2 regions of the Acidaminococcus sp. BV3L6 genome follow, and region 1 is predicted to be linked to the other one. Evidence: riboswitches for the same ligand, from Rfam matches in the RefSeq annotation. Region 1 holds a riboswitch; the other holds the start of a gene.
What was found. A riboswitch is a leader RNA that binds a small molecule or an ion and turns the genes downstream of it on or off. The one in region 1 is predicted to bind S-adenosylmethionine.
Positions count from the first base shown of each region.

Region 2: linked by a shared signal. The riboswitch ahead of HMPREF1246_RS06010 (methionine ABC transporter ATP-binding protein) and the one ahead of metK (methionine adenosyltransferase) in region 1 are both predicted to bind S-adenosylmethionine.

Region 1 is NZ_AWUR01000009.1:26,224-32,396, forward strand. Features, by position in the region: gene priA (primosomal protein N') at 1-1,167, opposite strand, end outside; gene HMPREF1246_RS10730 (hypothetical protein) at 1,188-1,664, opposite strand; gene metK (methionine adenosyltransferase) at 1,666-2,847, opposite strand; SAM riboswitch class I at 2,897-3,001, opposite strand; gene citC ([citrate (pro-3S)-lyase] ligase) at 3,346-4,398, opposite strand; gene HMPREF1246_RS02735 (DUF362 domain-containing protein) at 4,408-5,535, opposite strand; gene HMPREF1246_RS02740 (PHP domain-containing protein) at 5,634-6,173, opposite strand, start outside.
Region 2 is NZ_AWUR01000032.1:10,476-16,648, reverse strand. Features, by position in the region: gene HMPREF1246_RS06020 (alkaline phosphatase) at 1-1,837, opposite strand, end outside; gene HMPREF1246_RS06015 (hypothetical protein) at 2,049-3,389, shown strand; SAM riboswitch class I at 3,481-3,581, shown strand; gene HMPREF1246_RS06010 (methionine ABC transporter ATP-binding protein) at 3,653-4,690, shown strand; gene HMPREF1246_RS06005 (methionine ABC transporter permease) at 4,680-5,342, shown strand; gene HMPREF1246_RS06000 (ISL3 family transposase) at 5,436-6,173, opposite strand, start outside.

The DNA of each region.
Region 1 (6,173 bases):
GATCCGTTTGCTCCCGCATTTGGGACAGACCTTAGGTACCGGTTCTGTGTGACCGCAGTAATGACAGACAAGCTGTGCCTGTTTGGCATGATACACAAGGGCGACGGCACAATTGGGACACTGGATTGATTCACCGCAGTCACGACACATGACAAAAGTCGAAAAACCGCGGCGGTTAAGCAGGATAATAGCCTGCTCACCGGACTTGACCGTCTCTTCAATGGCATCACGGAGCGTATCGGAAAAGACGCTTTTATTGCCTTTTTGCAGCTCTTCCCGCATATCGACAATGGAAACGGCCGGCAGATGAGCCCCCTTATGGGCACGCTCATTCATGATAAGTTCCGTATAGCGTCCTTTTTGGGCCCAGTAGTACGTTTCCAGATCCGGCGTTGCGCTACCCAAGACGACAGGCGCACCGTGAGCGTTGGCCCTTACTTGGGCAACAAGGCGGGCGTTGTAGCCCGGCCGTTCTTCCTGCTTGTAGGTACTTTCGTGTTCTTCATCGATGATGACAAGTCCCAAATCCTTGAAAGGACAAAAAACGGCACTCCGAACCCCAATCAGGACGCGGGCCTTTCCGTTTCTCATCCGGTCCCAGACATCAGCCCGTTCCGAGGCCGATAATTTGGAATGGGCCACGGCGACAGCATTGCCAAACCAGGACTTGAAGCGTTTCACAATCTGATCCGTAAGGGCAATTTCAGGTACCAGGACCATGACTTGTTTTCCATCCCGCAGAGCCTTATCGGTCAGGCGCAGATAGACCTCGGTCTTACCGCTTCCGGTCACCCCACGCAAAAGAAACGTATGGAACGTTCCCCTCTTGCGGCAGATTTCGACGGCATTGATGGCCGCTTGCTGCTCATCGGTAAGGATCATTTCATCCCTGGGAGCAGCGTCCGCATGGTAGCTGTCACGCAGGACCCGCTGCTTTCCTTCGGTAAGGATGCCTTTTGACACAAGGTTCCGGATGACGCCAGCTGATACGCCGCGGTCCTCAAGGACACGCACAGGAAGCGGATTCGTTCCTTGCAGAAGGGAAAGAACAAGGAGCTGTCCTTTCCCGCGCAGAATCCCCGCTTCTTTCTGGGCGAGACCATCTGTCGAAAGAGCAACGGTCCGTTCGAATTTTTCCTTAAGTTTATAGGTAACTTCATAGGTCAAGGAAACCGCTTTCTTGGTGATCAGGCCTTTAAGGGCCCCTTCCCCCCCTCAAGACGGGCAATCTCTCGGCGTGTCATGGCCCCTTCTTGGGCTAAATAGGTGTAAAGGCTCCTTTCCCTTTCGGAAAGGAGCCCTTCTGCACCGGGCTCAGCATAGTAGCGTCCTACGGCAGCAATGCTTTTTTTGCCAGGAATAAAAAGCCGCAGGGCCTCTGCCAAAGGACAGAGGTAGTACTGGGCAATCCAGTGGGCAGTTCCCAGCATCTCCTCATCAAACCAAGGTTCCGTCCCGACGACGTCGACAATGGATTTGATTGCAAGGCTGGCATCAGGAGCTTCATCTGCCTCTACGATGAAGCCTTCCAGGAGCTGCCGTCCGAAAGGCACCACGACCCGCCAGCCTTCACCAATAAAGTCCAGGCTGGGAGGAACCTTGTAGGTAAATTGCCGGAAGAGGTTCTTAAGGGGCAGGTTGACAGCAACCTTTGCATAATCCATATCAATTCAACGCCTTTTTCAGTTCATCCACTTTATCAAGCCGCTCCCAAGGCAAGTCTACGTCTGTCCGGCCAAAATGTCCGTAAGTCGCGGTCTGTTTGTAAATCGGGCGGCGCAGGTCAAGGCTGCGAATGATTCCTGCCGGCGTCAGGGAGAAGGTCTCTTCGATGAGATCTGCAATTTGGGCATCATCGATGACCCCTGTTCCATACGTATTGACGCTGATGGAAACGGGCCGAGCCACACCAATGGCATAGGCAAGCTGGATTTCGCAGCGTTTGGCAAGTCCAGCTGCAACAACATTCTTTGCTACATAACGGGCTGCATAAGCAGCGGAACGATCCACCTTCGTTGGATCTTTACCGGAGAACGCACCACCGCCGTGACGGGCCATGCCGCCATAGGTATCAACAATGATCTTCCGGCCTGTCAGTCCGGAGTCACCTTGGGGGCCGCCGATTACAAAACGGCCTGTCGGATTGATATGGTATTTGGTTTTTTCATCGAGGAACCCCTCGGGAACAATGGGACGGATGACCTGTTCCATGATATCCCGACGCAGGGTTTCCTGACTGACCTCTTCGCTGTGCTGGGCCGACACAACAATCGTATCGACGCGGATAGGACAATCGCCGTCATACTCTACGGTCACCTGTGTCTTTCCATCAGGACGCAGGTAAGGCAGGGTTCCATTCTTGCGAACCTCAGCCAAGCGACGGGCCAAACGGTGGGCCAGCGAAATGGGAAGCGGCATATATTCCGGCGTTTCATCCGTGGCATAGCCAAACATCATGCCCTGATCACCGGCACCGATCTTGTCATCACTGTCCTCTTTACCCTGCTTGGCTTCATCCGATTCATTGATGCCCTGAGCAATATCCGGGGACTGTTCATCAATGGAGATGAGGACGCCGCAGGTCGATCCATCAAACCCGTATTTGGCACGGTCATAGCCGATATCAATAACGGTCTGGCGGGCAATCTTGGCAATATCAACATAGCAGTCCGTGGAAATTTCCCCAACCACATGGATCTGACCGGTTGCCACAAGCGTTTCACAGGCAACGCGGGCATAGGGATCTTTGGCAAGGATAGCATCCAGGACAGCGTCAGAGATCTGATCGGCAATTTTGTCAGGATGTCCCTCGGTTACGGATTCTGACGTAAAGAATTTTCTCATGATTCCTCCTTTGGGTAAGAAAAAAGGCTCTCACGATGAGAGTCCTTATCTTCTCTCATCTTACAATCATTACATTGCAGGATTTAGCACCGTTGGCCATGAGGCCATGGTTGCTGTGGGTTCATAGGGCCATTCCCTCCGCCACTCTTGATGAGCATATGGAATTTTGACAATTTATTATACCCGAAAACAGTAGGAATAGCAAGGGGCACACTGGTCATTCCTCAGACCAGGAATCAGGCCGAATGGATACAGAGTGTGAACCCATAGCTTAAGAAAGATGACTTGGAAACCGTGGATCCATGCCTCATCGTACAAGGATTCGTTTCACGTAGGAGAGCCTTGCCTGGGGGCTTTTCCTTCTACCCACGTGCCGTTACCTCCCACGTCCTGCCATCAAGACAGCCATGTCCACCTTGCCAAGGAAAAATCAAATTACCAAGAAAAGAAAAAAGAGGCCGCAAAAAATGAATCCATCATTTCTTCACAGCCTCTTTGATATCAGTAATGAACAATATTTTTGAGGTCATCCTTGCAGATGCGGGCTAGGATAGGACGAGCTTCGTCACTTTGTAGAAATGCAAGGGTGACTTCCGGAACCATGCGGGCCACGGTCTCCCAATCCCCGTCATGCAGGGCTCGGCGGACCGTTGAGGCACTCACTGTTTCCCCGCCTTTTACATTGCGGGGAATGATGCGGCAGCAGATACCCGCTTCAGGAAGGCGCTGGGCCATGATTTCATTATAGCGTCGCGTGACGGTACTTGTCGGTTCCTCCCCCACATAGCGAGCCTTGATGCCGAGCCGCTCGGCAATCTTTACAAAAATAGCAAGGTCCAGGTTGGCATGACTTTCTATGACCGCCAAATCATCTTTTTGAAAGTAGCTGGGGAACGTGGCACTGCTGATAATATAGGGACCGCTGTCATGATAAATGATATTCTTAAGGTCGGCAGTTCCCTCTTTGATGAGCCGCTTACGGACCGCATAGGGAAAATAGCTGGCATCTTCACTGACCATGAAAAGATGGAGCCAATCATTTTCCTTACAGGCCTGCTCCACCAAATAACGGTGTCCCAAGGTAAAGGGATTGGCATTCATTACAATAGCAGCAATGCGCCCTTGGGGCGTCTTTTTTCCCGCCAGGTGATCCAAATAGCAGGTAAAGCCATTCGGGTCCTTTTCCATAAAAACAACCTGATCTGGCACCCGGGCAACTTCATGGAAACCCAGATCTCCAAAAAAGAGGGCTGATGAACATTTTGTATAAAGGAAGAGGTGGATGATTCCTCGGTCATATTCATACTGGATGAGATGGGACACAATCTCATTCATGAGGCTTTCACCCTGATGGTCATGGCTAACAGCCAGGCAGCGCAGGGTATTGCCAAAGCAGCTGCCCGTGGCGATAGCATGGTACTCTTCATCGTACATGACGCAAGTGTAATCCACATGGGGATCAAGGCGAATTCCTTCCTGCTGCAGCAAAGCCTTAACATCTGCCAAGGTACGGGTATCGCCGGGATAGACGGGGCTGATTTGATAATCGGACATAACTTCTCCTTATTTCATGACCACAAGTTCATAGTCGCGGGTACCAAGACCGATCTTTTCTGCATGCTCCAGCGTCGTTTTCCAATCGACACGGGGATTGCTATCAAGAAAATGATCTTGATGGTTCTCCCATCCCTTCTCGGCCAGATGATCAGAAAGTTGACTGTTCATCAAGGGAGAAGCGGCAAGGCAGGCGTCCGCACAGGCCTGATCCAAGGCGACAGGATCAAAGGACGCAAACATGCCGAGGTTAGGCAGGATAGGCGCGTCATTTTCCCCATGGCAGTCACAATTGGGCGACACGTCGACAATGAGGTTCACATGGAAAGCAGGCCGGCCATGAACGACGGCCAAGGCATATTCCGCCATCTTACGGTCAAGCAGCTCGTTGGCATCCCACTCCACGGTTTCAATGGCATCAAAGGAACACGCCCCGATACAGCGGCCGCAGCCAGTGCATCGCGTCTTATCGATGTGGGCCTTGCCCTTTTCGTAAGTGATGGCATCCGAACCGCATTCCTTGGCGCAGCGTTTGCAGTCACGGCAGAGCGACTCATCGACAACAGGTTTTCCAGAAGAGTGCTGCTCCATCTTGCCGGCCCGGCTTCCGCAGCCCATGCCGATATTCTTGATGGCACCGCCAAAACCCGTTGATTCGTGGCCCTTGAAATGCGCCAAACTGATGAAGACGTCAGCATCCATGATAGCGCGGCCGATCTTTGCCTTCTTGATATACTCCCCTCCTGGAACCGGGACCTCCACTTCATCGGTGCCTCGCAGCCCATCACCAATGAGGACCTGACAGCCCGTTGTAATCGGGTTGTAGCCATTTAGGGCTGCACATTCAAGATGTTCCAGCGCATTTTTACGGCTGCCGGGATACAGGGTATTGCAGTCTGTCAAAAAGGGCAGGCCGCCGGCTTCCTTTACAAGGTCTGCCAGCGCATGGACGTACTGGGGTCTCAGGGATGCCAGATTGCCCAGTTCCCCAAAATGCATCTTAATGGCCGTATACTTTCCTTCAAAATCAATTTCCTTTTCCATACCCGCACGACGACACAGGCGCTTGAGCTTTTCCGGCAGGCTAAGTCCCACAGGAACACGAAAATCCGTCATATAAACCTTAGCTTTTGTCATGTTGTTCTCCCCTTTTCTTGACAGTGCTAAAGAAAAAGGCGCTCCACAAAAGGCGCGCCATGTCCGCTCTAATTATTTTACCATAGGTCCGTTCCTCTTTAGAAGAGGCGGATTTCCGATTCATGGATATCCGGATGACCGATGATGCGCCCGTCAACAAAACGGCCGTGACAGTCGCTGCCGCCGCTGATGAGCTTATGGTGCTGCTGACAGTAGGCAAGGAGGGTCTTTGTATCTTCCTTGCTGTGGGCAGGATGATAGCATTCAAAGCCATCAAGAGGCTTTTCCCCTACTGCCTCCAAAGTCCTAGCAAGCCCCGGGCCATGAAAGTGGCTTGCCGCATGGGCCAAAAGGGCCACCCCGCCAGCTTTGTGAAGGGTCGCCACGGTCTCTTCGATAGAGGGAAAAACAGGAAAATCAAGGCCCCGCTTCTTAATGAAGATGCGGCTGAAAAAGTCCTTTACATCCCGGCATAGCCCCTTATCGATGAGATAAAAGAGGGCCTTGAAACCGCCGCGGCGCGGATCATAGACATAGGCCCGATACTCCTTGATGGAAACGGGCCAACCTTCTTCAGATAGGATTCCAATGGCCCTTTCATCCGTTTCTTCCAAAAGACGGCGGTTATGGGCAAGATG
Region 2 (6,173 bases), on a different contig from region 1:
CGACACCGAGGGCGCGAAGGATCCCAAAGAAGACTTCCGTGTTGTCCATGACGCCGTGGAAGTATTCAGAACCAGGGCCTTGGGCCATGAGCACTACATCGTCGGCAGAATGGCATTCGCTCGTTTCTCCGGTTGTCGTCGGCAGGTCGCCTTGGACAAGACGGGCTTCTTTGGGTGCGCGTTTCGGGTTGGCAATGACGTTTCCTTTGGCATCGGTCGTTGCCGGAACAGTCGGTTCAGGCTGGAAACGATAATTTTCGTAATGGTCCGGGGCATTGGCGTACTGCACGGCCAGGGTGACATCCGGATCAGGGTTATCGGGATACCCGTCGTGGTTTTCATCAACGAAGGTCGGCCACTTGGCATCGCCGTAGACGCGAACCGCTTCGCGGCCGGTCTTGCCATTTTCTTCCTTATAGGTGCCGCTGATGCTGATGCCGTGGGCATGGTCCGCAACGACAATGATAAGTGTATCATCATTGTGCTTTTTGGCGTAGTCCTGCGCCCATTCGATGGTTTGATCAAATTCGATGGTGTCATAGGTGGAACGCTGCCAGTCCATGGTATGGAGCTGCTTATCAATGCTGCCGCCTTCACTCATGAGAAAGAAGCCATTCGGATTTTTTTCAAGTACGGATACGGCTTTTTTTGTCATATCAAGGAGGCCAGGCTGGTCAGTAAACCCTTTCAGGACCTTGCTGTTTTTGGGCAGGAATTCACGGTCCATGTAAACGTTCATGTGGTTCATGGTGAAAAGCCCCAGAATGGGCTGATCGCCGTTGAGAGCATTTAATTCCGTCTTGGTGCCGGCAAATTGATAACCTTTATCCTTGAATTCCTGGATCAGGTTACGGTCATCCTTGCGTTTGGAACCGGGCGTCTGCAGCGGAAGGAAGAACTGTGCCCCACCGCCCATGACCACTTTTGGCGGATTCCTGCGACTGAGGAAATCGGCAGCAATGTAGTTTTGTTCCCCACGTCGACGCGTATGGGCCGTGACGGCCGCTGGTGTAGCATCCGTAACAGCCGCGGTCGTAACCATGCCGTAGCTCATCTTCTTACTGCGGGAGAGGATTTCCGCTGCCGTTTCCACCTTTGGGTCATCGAGGGGATCTTTGGTCCTATTTTCGTAGACACCCATGGCATTGACGACGGATTTATTGCCCGTCATATAGGCGGACATGGAGTTTGCCGAGTCCGTTACAATAGAGTCATAGCCGCTTGTTGTGACAAGGGCAAGGCTTGGCATCTTTTCCATGGAAAGGACGTCATTGAATTTTCCGTTTGAAAGGCCTTTTGAAAGGATGCGGCCCAGTTCCTTTGCCTGCATGCTCATGCCGTCACCAATGAAGAGGATGACATTCTTGGCGCGCCGCCTTGCTTTTTCCTGGACCACCGTATAGGCGGCTTTTGCCTGGAGCCTTCCAGAAAGGCCGCTGGCGGAAGCCGTTACCCTTTTTTCACCGATTTTGTCAAAGGTGACATTGTTGATGCGGTAGGAAATGTGGGTGCCGTAGTCTGTGATGATGGCCTTTTTCCCAAAGACTTTTTCTGCCCCTTCTCCGTTGATGCCGACGTTGAAGTTTGTGCTGTTTTTGGGAAATTCCACCTCAAAGTCAAACCGCTGACCGGCCCAGAATTTGGCACGGTTGATTGGCAGGATGGTAATGGCACCGTTATCTGCCGTCTCCTGCATCCGGTTATGGAATTCAGCCACCTGCGAGATGGAGGATGCTGCCGCAAAAGCCACGGCATCATGGGTCGAGGTGATGCCCATGGAAAGGGCCCCTAACATCGACAGTTGGATAAATAGGCGAAGCTTACGTTTTGTGTTCATAAACAAACCTCCTCTATGATTTTGCTTCAAAGAAAAAGATTCTTTATATGGAAGGAGTGTAGCATAGGAAACTGGAGGTTTCTGCAAAAGCTTGGTAAAATTACCGTAAATTGCCGCGGCCAAACAACGGCAGCTATTCTTTTTTCTTTCATCTTATTTTCATTTTCTATTTGCTAGAATGGAATCGATTTCATGCTGAGGAGGTCTTTTCATGTTTATACGGATAAAAAAAGGCGGCATAAAAGAAGCCGTAATCGGCCGCAGGCTGGGGCAAGGGTTATTGTGCCTGATCCTGGTGGGCCTTATGGGAAGCGGAGAAGCGGCGCCCACCGTCAACGAGGTGACCGGTGTGGCCCGCGTCTTTGGCGATGGGGAAAAAATTTCGGAAGTCATTTTGACTTACAGTGAGCCCCTTCTGGCAAGTTCCGTTTCTCCCAAAGATTATGTCCTTTCAAAGGGTACCCTTGAAAGCGTCCAGGTAACTCGCTCTTTGCCCGCCCTTAAGGCAGCTGAGGAAGGCCGCTATGTCATCTTGAAGGTAAAGACAGAAAATACGGTGCCTGAAACACTGCCCGCACCGCCCCAAAAGGAAACAAAGGAAAAAATGAGGCAGGAACCCAAGCTTGATGGTCATTCTGATCGCAAAGCCCCGGATCTTGGCATTGCAGTCAAACAAGTGGGGGAAGTAACTGGCGCGGGAGGGGATAAAAGCCCTGGCACCACCCGATTCATAGCGTCGACTCGAACGCTTGAACCCGATCTTTCCCGCTTTACGCAGAAAGTCTTTACAGACCCAGAAACGGGCATTTCCTTGCCGTATAATCTATATCTGCCCAAGGAAATCAAGCAGGGAGAGAAACTGCCCCTGGTCTACTTTGGCGTTGATATGAGCGGCAATAATGATGATCTTACGACGCCGCTTTATCAAGGTAACGGGGCCACGGTCTGGACCGATCCTGCTTTTCAGGCAAAGCACCCCTCGATTGTTGTTGCCCCGCAGTATACGTCTGAGCTTGTGACGAAACTGGGTATGCTGACCGCCGATGATCATCATTGGACAAAGGGTCTCACCTTGCTCAAGCATTTCCTTGATTATGCAGTCAAGACCTACCCTGTCGATCCAAACAGGATCTATGGAACAGGACAGTCCCAGGGCGGTATGGCCAATATTGCCATCAGTGACCGCTACCCCGATTTTTTTGCGGCCCAGTATCTTGTGGCCTGCCAATGGGATCCCAAGGAAATGCAGGTCCTCAAGGATAAGCCCCTTTGGATCACCGTCTGTGAAGGGGATAATAAAGCCTACCCCACAATGAATGAAACGACCGCACTCTGGGAAAAAGCAGGCGTAAAGGTGGCGCGGAATGAGACGCTTTGGGACAGCACACTTCCTGTAGGGACCCTCAATGACAAAATGGAGCAATTGTTACGGCCTAACACCCATATCTACTATACAGTATTTAAGGGCGGGAACCATATGTATACGTGGAGCTTTGCCTATTCCTTTGATGCCATTAAGGAGTGGCTCTTTGCGCAGGCAAAGGGAAAGTAAGGTGCTTTGTGTCTTAGGGACGGGGAATCTGTGCACAGAGATAAAACTCCCCTTGACAAAACAATATGAATCCGGTATGATTTTAAGGAATTATTCATCAAGAGTAACGGAGGGAATGGCCCCATGATGTTACGGCAACCACACGAAAGTGAACGGTGCTAAGTCCAACAGGATTTTCCTGGCAGATGAAGACGAATATGAATCGACCCATTCCTCTTCATAATGATGAAGAGGAATTTTTTATTCATAAGGAGGGAGTCGCTGTGATTGAACTGAAACATATCGGCAAGGTTTACCATGCAAAGGGCGGGGACCTGGAAGCCTTAAAGGATATCAACCTATCCATTGAGGAAGGAGAAATATATGGAATCATCGGATTATCCGGCGCCGGTAAAAGTACCTTGGTTCGCTGCATCAATATGCTGGAGCAGCCAACGAGTGGCGAAGTGATCGTTGACGGCAGGGACATGACTAAACTGTCCAAAATGGAACTGCGCAAGGCCCGTCAGGAAATCGGCATGATCTTCCAGCATTTTAACCTTTTAAGCAGCCGGACGGTCTATGACAATATTGCCTTTCCTTTGGAAATCCAGGGGAAAAGCAGGGATGAAATTAGAAAGAAAGTGGAACCTCTCTTGGATCTCGTCGGTCTTACGGACCGCCGCGACCATTATCCTTCCCAGCTGTCGGGCGGCCAGAAACAGCGCGTCGGTATTGCCCGCGCTCTTGCTTCCGATCCTAAGGTGCTTCTTTGTGACGAAGCTACAAGCGCCCTTGATCCCCAGACGACGGAATCTATTCTGGAACTCTTGCGGGACATCAATAAACGGCTTCATATCACGATTGTCATGATCACCCACCAGATGAACGTCGTCAAAGAAATCTGTGATCATGTAGCGGTCATTGAAGGCGGCCGTATCATTGAAGAGGGTCCCCTCTATGAAGTCTTCACGAATCCGAAGAATCCGACGACCAAGGAATTTGTTGCAAGTACCCGGACGGATATTGTCCCGGAACTGGTAAAGAAGCTCGACCTCCATAAGGAGTATACCAGCGGTGACAAGGCCCTTGTGCGCTTGCATTTCCTTGGTGACAGTGCCGGGGAACCGGTCATTACGGTCCTCATCAAAAAGTACGATATCGATGTCAATATCCTTTCCGGCAACGTGGAAACGCTCCAGGATACGCCTTATGGAACGCTCCTGATTGGCATGGACGGAGATGAGGCCCATTTGAAGGAAGCCCTGTCATACCTTGAGGGGCAAAAGTTGCAGATTGAGGTGATTGGATATGTCAAGTAGTATGATTCAGATGCTGATCAAATCTTTGGGAGAGACTTGTTATATGGTCTTTCTTTCGGCGGCCCTTGCTACCCTTTGCGGGATGCCTTTGGGCGTCATCCTTACCGTCACACGGGAAGGTCATATCCTGGAAAACAAGGGCATCAACCGCGTCTTAGGGGCTGTTGTGAATGCCACCCGTTCGACGCCCTTTATCATCCTCATGGTGGCCATCATTCCCCTTACGCGGATCATTGTGGGATCTTCCATCGGGACGACGGCTGCCATTGTGCCGCTCACCATTTCGGCAACGCCTTTTATTGCGCGCATCATTGAATCGTCCCTCCTTGAAGTCGATCCAGGTGTCATTGAGGCCGCCGAATCCATGGGAGCCAGTCCCATCCAGATCATTTGGAAGGTGCTCCTTCCAGAATCCATGCATGCCATCGTCCTTGGCGTGACCCTTGCCATCATCAGTCTCATCGGCAGTTCTGCCATGGCCGGTGCCTTGGGCGGCGGTGGACTAGGTGACCTTGCTATCCGTTACGGATATCAGCGTTTCCAGGCAGATACCATGGCGGCAACGGTCGTCATCCTCATTGCCCTGGTTCAGCTCGTCCAGTCCGTCGGGAACTATATCAGCGCCAAACTGAACAAAACAAAGATGCAGTAATGTACGCTGCAACAATCTGGCTGTGAAGTCATGGAAAACATGGCTTTGCAGCTTTTTTTCGGTTCTTTGTCAAATTTTGGGGTGCTAAAGTGTCTATGCACTCCTGGAGAGGACATGCACTGAATACAGTGCGTGTCCTTTTTCGTTGCGTGTGTTAATGTACAAGATTCTATTACGAAAGCGCTCAAAATTGCGCAGACCAAATGAAATCCGTTTTAATACCTTGATTTTATTGTTGCAGCCTTCAGTAAAGCCGTTGGAGTAAGGATATATAAGGGCGCTCCTGATTTCTTCGTACCAATAGGTAAAGGACTTAACCAGAGAGTTCATTTCCGGTAAATCAGCGCTTTTTACCAGGTCTATCCATGCTGAAAGTGCCCAAGAAATGTTGGCATTATCCTTGAATCGAAGCACCTTGGAAAATGCGTATGTTAGCGCGTAAGCACATCTTAGACGAGGAGAACAGCGAAGGATTCCCTCCAGCTTTATAAGCTCTTCTTCGGTTAATTTCTCATATGGTTTCGTTAAGATTGTCTTGTTGGGCTTAAACATTCGGCTATGGTGACAAAGGCGCTTTTGCTCTGCTTTGTAAGCGCGCTCCATGGCCCATTGGACTAAGCGGATCATATGAAAACGGTCTGCCACGATGCGCGCCTTGGGGAAGATCGTTTTTATGACTGAACGGAACTGCATAGACATGTCCATTGTGACAAATTCTACTTTTCGTCGTTCACTCATGGGGAATTGATAGAAATGCTGGAGCAGAGCCGGTGTGGTTCGTGCCGGAAGAATGACCATTATCCGCTTGTTTGCAAAGTCAGTGATGATGAC